DNA from 2 places in the Brenneria sp. L3-3C-1 genome. Region 2 is predicted to be linked to the other one. Evidence: riboswitches for the same ligand, from Rfam matches in the RefSeq annotation. Region 2 holds a riboswitch; the other holds the start of a gene.
What was found. A riboswitch is a leader RNA that binds a small molecule or an ion and turns the genes downstream of it on or off. The one in region 2 is predicted to bind cobalamin.
Positions count from the first base shown of each region.

Region 1: linked by a shared signal. The riboswitch ahead of JG725_RS06705 (cobyrinate a,c-diamide synthase) and the one ahead of btuB (TonB-dependent vitamin B12 receptor BtuB) in region 2 are both predicted to bind cobalamin.

Region 1 covers NZ_JAEMHF010000002.1:63,473-65,878, reverse strand. The annotation lists gene JG725_RS06710 (NAD(P)-dependent alcohol dehydrogenase) at 1-656, opposite strand, end outside; cobalamin riboswitch at 1,008-1,192, shown strand; gene JG725_RS06705 (cobyrinate a,c-diamide synthase) at 1,298-2,406, shown strand, end outside.
Region 2 covers NZ_JAEMHF010000003.1:1,997-4,402, forward strand. The annotation lists gene btuB (TonB-dependent vitamin B12 receptor BtuB) at 1-824, opposite strand, end outside; cobalamin riboswitch at 891-1,114, opposite strand; gene trmA (tRNA (uridine(54)-C5)-methyltransferase TrmA) at 1,245-2,348, shown strand; gene JG725_RS09315 (YijD family membrane protein) at 2,383-2,406, opposite strand, start outside.

The DNA.
Region 1 (2,406 bases), on a different contig from region 2:
CCTAAGCGCCGCGCTTCCTGCTCTTTTCCCGGAGAGCGGGTAAATAGCGTGACGTCCGCGCCCATCGCTTTGGCGAACTTCAGTCCCATATGACCCAGACCGCCCAGCCCGACAACGGCCACTTTGTCGCCCGGCCCGACGTTCCAGTGCTTCAGCGGCGAGTAGGTGGTGATGCCGGCACACAGCAGCGGTGCGGCGGATTTCATGTCCAGCGCTTCCGGCACGCTGAGCACAAAATTATCTGCAACGACAATCCGCTCGGAGTAGCCGCCGAAGGTCGGCAGATTGTCGTGGCGATCGACGCTGCCGTATGTCAGCGTGGCGCCTTCTTCGCAATACTGCTCCAGCCCTTCATCGCAGGCATCGCAGTGTTGACAGGAATCCACCATACAGCCTACGCCGACCCAGTCCCCTGCTTTGAAGCGATCGACCGCTTTACCGACGCTGACGACTTTCCCAATGATTTCATGTCCCGGAACAATCGGATACTGGCTCATATGCCACTCGTTGCGCGCCATATGAATGTCTGAATGGCACACGCCGCAATAGATGATATCGATCACCACATCGTTTTCTCGCGGATCCCGGCGGACAAACTGGTGCGGAACCAATGGGCTGGTTGAATCCAGAGCGGCAAAGCCGCGTATGTTTTGCATTGTGATTTTCCTCTTCATTTTATGCACGATATCAAAGGATCGACTTCAGAAGTCAGTATGATGCAGATTGGTTCTCTCCGCTTTAGCCATTTATGGCTAAACGGTAACGCCGTTCGGTATAGTCATTGGCAATGACTATATTTTGTTATTGCCCGTTGCGGCAATCAGGTAGCAAAGCCGCGTTTTAGCCCGGGAGAAAGGACAATATTTTGCTATCGAGCGGCAAGATATTCCCTTAAAGAAAATAAACTCAGCCATTTTTTTGTGAATGGAAAGATTATATTGGCTGTAATGGTTCAGGGTATGTAGAGAAATAATAACCATATGTTGTCAGGTTAGAATCGAACGCGGAAAACGACGATCGATTCTGTATGTTGTCATGCTGCATGACAACTGGGAAGGGGGTGAAATTCCCCCGCAGCCCCCGCTGCTGTGATGCCGACGACCCCGTAAAAAGCCACTGATCGCTGCGATTGGGAAGGTTCGGGGAAGGATGACGCTAAGCCAGAAGACCGACCTGATGATGACAGATTCAACTCCTTCGGCGGGAAGCGGGTTGTCATCCGATGCGTGCAGCGGCAACGCCGCTCTTGCGCACCCTGTGACATTACCTGTCCCGACCGATGACGTCGGGATTTTTTATGCCGTGTGTAAAAGAACAGCAGAAGAACGCGCCAGCGGGCCAGAGGCGAAATAAAACCGCGTTTGTTATCGCCGGCACCGGCAGCGGCTGCGGCAAAACCACCGTTACGCTCGGTATCTTGCGGGCGTTGATGCGGCGCGGGCTGTCTGTGCAGCCCTTCAAGGTGGGGCCTGACTATCTGGATAGCGGCTGGCATAGCGCGGTATGCGGCGTGGCGTCGCGTAATCTGGATGCGTTCATGCTTCCCGCGGCGACGCTTAACGGGTTGTATAACCAGCGTATGCGCCATGCCGACGTGGCGGTGATCGAAGGGGCTATGGGGCTGTACGACGGCTACGGCACGGACCCTGACTATTGCAGCACCGCCGCCATGGCTAAACAGCTCGGCTGTCCGGTGGTGTTGCTGGTGGACGGCAAGGCGGTATCCACGTCGGCGGCGGCAACCGTGATGGGATTTCGCCAGTTCGACCCCGCGTTGACTATCGCCGGCGTGATTGTCAATCGCGTCAACTCGGTGGAGCACTATCAATTACTGCGTCGCGCCATTGAGCACTATTGCGGTATTCCGGTGCTGGGCCGCTTACCGGTCATGACCGACACCGAACTGCCTTCCCGCCACCTGGGTCTGATCCCGGCGCGGGAACAGGCCTATGATGATAGCCGCTGGCGGAAACTGGCGATGCAGATTGAAGAAACCCTCGATCTGGATCGTCTGCTGACCTTGTGCGCCGGCGTTCGGCCCCCCGACGGCGAATTACCCGCCTTATCCGCGCCTGAACTGGGCGAAGGTCTGACGATGGCGCTGGCGGACGATGAAGCCTTCAATTTCTATTACCAGGACAATCTCGATCTGCTGGAGCAGGCGGGGGTGCGCCTGCAACGCTTCAGTCCGATCCATGACCGCCGGCTTCCCGACTGTCAGATGATCTTTCTCGGCGGCGGTTACCCTGAAATTTATGCCGCGCAACTCGCGGCCAATACCGCGATGCACGATGCGTTACGGCATGCGCATCGGCGCAATATCCCGCTGTACGCCGAATGCGGCGGACTGATGTATCTGGGGGAAGGGCTGACGGACGCCGGCGGCCGGCGGCATCGCATGAGCGG
Region 2 (2,406 bases):
AATCCGGCATCATAATTTCGCGTATTCAAATAGCGCTTATCATTACCCGGATAGGCGGAGGCGAGGTCATAATCCGTGTTGTTATCATAGCCATAAGCACGGAAAAAGCCGGAGGCGTTCTCGGAAAAACGCTGTTCAAGCATGCCCCAGAAGGATTTGCTGCGATAGCCATCGTCATCCCTATCAATTGTCGACGGCGAGGAAGGATACACATTGAATCCATGGGTCGCTTCATAACTTCCCGCCACGCTGACGATAGTATCGTCGCCCACATGTCCGCGCACGGCGCCGTCATAGTTCTGGTAAGCATGTGAACCATAGCCCGCGTTTAACCTTCCGCCGTCCTGACCGTGTTCGGTAATAATGTTGATGACTCCCCCGATGGCGTCAGAACCATAAACGGCTGAGCGAGGTCCGCGGATATACTCGATACGCTGGATCAGCGACATCGGAATCTGATTGAAATCCACACTACCGGTAACCCCCGGAGAAGACATGCGAATACCATCAATCAAGACAAGTACATGGCTTGAATTGGTTCCGCGGATAAATATTGAACTTGACTGCCCCCGCCCCCCATTTTGCGCAATATCCACCCCGGGCAGACGACGCATTACGTCAGTCAGGCTTTTCGCCTGCCAACGCTCGATATCGTCACGGGTAACGATATCGATTGGCGCGAGAACGGAGGAAACAGGTTGAGGGAACCGGTTCGCCGTAACGACCAGTTCTTCGGCATTCTCTTGCGGTGAATTATTGTCTTGCGCCCAGGCGGAAAAAGCTGTAACAGAGAGCGCCGTCAGCAGCATGGTTTTATTAAACATGAATCGAGCATCCAACCATAGATAAGGATGCCGCATTACCATGATGAATAGCACGCGATGATCATGGTCACTGCGACGTATACCGGCAGGTCTTCGGGCTTGGGGCCGTTGTTACCATGATGCAAAACAGACATGGTGGAACAACAAAGAGCGATGACTTCCCATCTTCAAAAGACAGTGTCTGCATAAATGCTATCGTTCAGGCTACCCTTACCGCTGCGCGTCAGCTCCAGATTCACACTGGATTCCCTTTTAACTCAGATTGCGAGGCCGGACGACCATGCTATGATCGCCTTACGCAGATGTCTAGACTTCCATTTCACGACCAACCGTTCGCGCGACAAAACTGGACATCCCGACCGGATTCCCTACAATTCCGGCCAATAAAACCCTTTTAGATGCCGTTCAGACGAGAAAACCATGACGCCAGAAACCCTGCCCATCGATCAGTACGACGACCAACTCACACAAAAAACGGAACGTCTGTGCGGGATGATGGCGCAGTTTGATGCGCCGGCGCCGGCCGTTTTCCGTTCCCCAACCAGCCATTACCGGATGCGCGCCGAGTTTCGTATCTGGCATGATGGTGACGATCTCTACCACATTATGTTCGATCAGCAGACCAAGCAGCGTATCCGGGTCGATCAATTTCCTGCGGCCAGCGAGTTGATTAACCGACTGATGCCGCTGCTGATTGCCGCATTACGGCCCAATCCGATCCTGCGCCAGAAGCTGTTTCAGATTGACTATCTTTCCACATTAAGCGGCGAAGTGGTGGTTTCCCTGTTATATCACCGGGCGTTGAATGACGAATGGCGACAGCATGCCAGCACGCTGCGGGACGCGTTACGCTCACAGGGTTTTCAGCTCCAGCTTATTGGGCGAGCGACAAAAACCAAAATTTGTCTGGATCGGGATTATGTAGACGAATGTCTGCCCGTCGCAGGACGGAATATGGTTTATCGCCAGGTGGAAAACAGCTTCACCCAGCCTAACGCGGCGATGAATATTCAAATGCTGGAATGGGCGTTGAAAGCCACTGAAGGCGCAACCGGTGATTTGCTGGAGTTGTACTGCGGTAACGGGAACTTCTCACTGGCGCTGGCGCGCAATTTTGATCGCGTTCTGGCGACCGAAATCGCCAAGCCTTCGGTGGCTGCGGCGCAATATAACATTGCCGCCAATCATATTGATAACGTGCAGATTATCCGCATGGCGGCGGAAGAATTTACGCAAGCGATGAACGGAGTGCGTCAGTTTAAGCGTTTACAAGGCATTGATCTGACGGGCTATCGCTGCGAAACCATTTTCGTCGACCCGCCGCGCAGCGGGCTGGATACAGAAACGGTCAAACTGGTACAAGCTTATCCGCGTATTCTCTACATTTCCTGCAACCCGGAAACGTTGTGCCAAAATCTGGAGACGCTGACTGAAACCCATAAAATCAGCCAGTTATCGCTGTTTGACCAATTCCCCTACACCCACCACATGGAGTGCGGCGTGCTGTTGGAGCAACGCCGGTAATCGTTGTCATGCAGGCGGTCTCAACCGCCTGTGTTCATAATTCGGGCGGCTCGCGCTC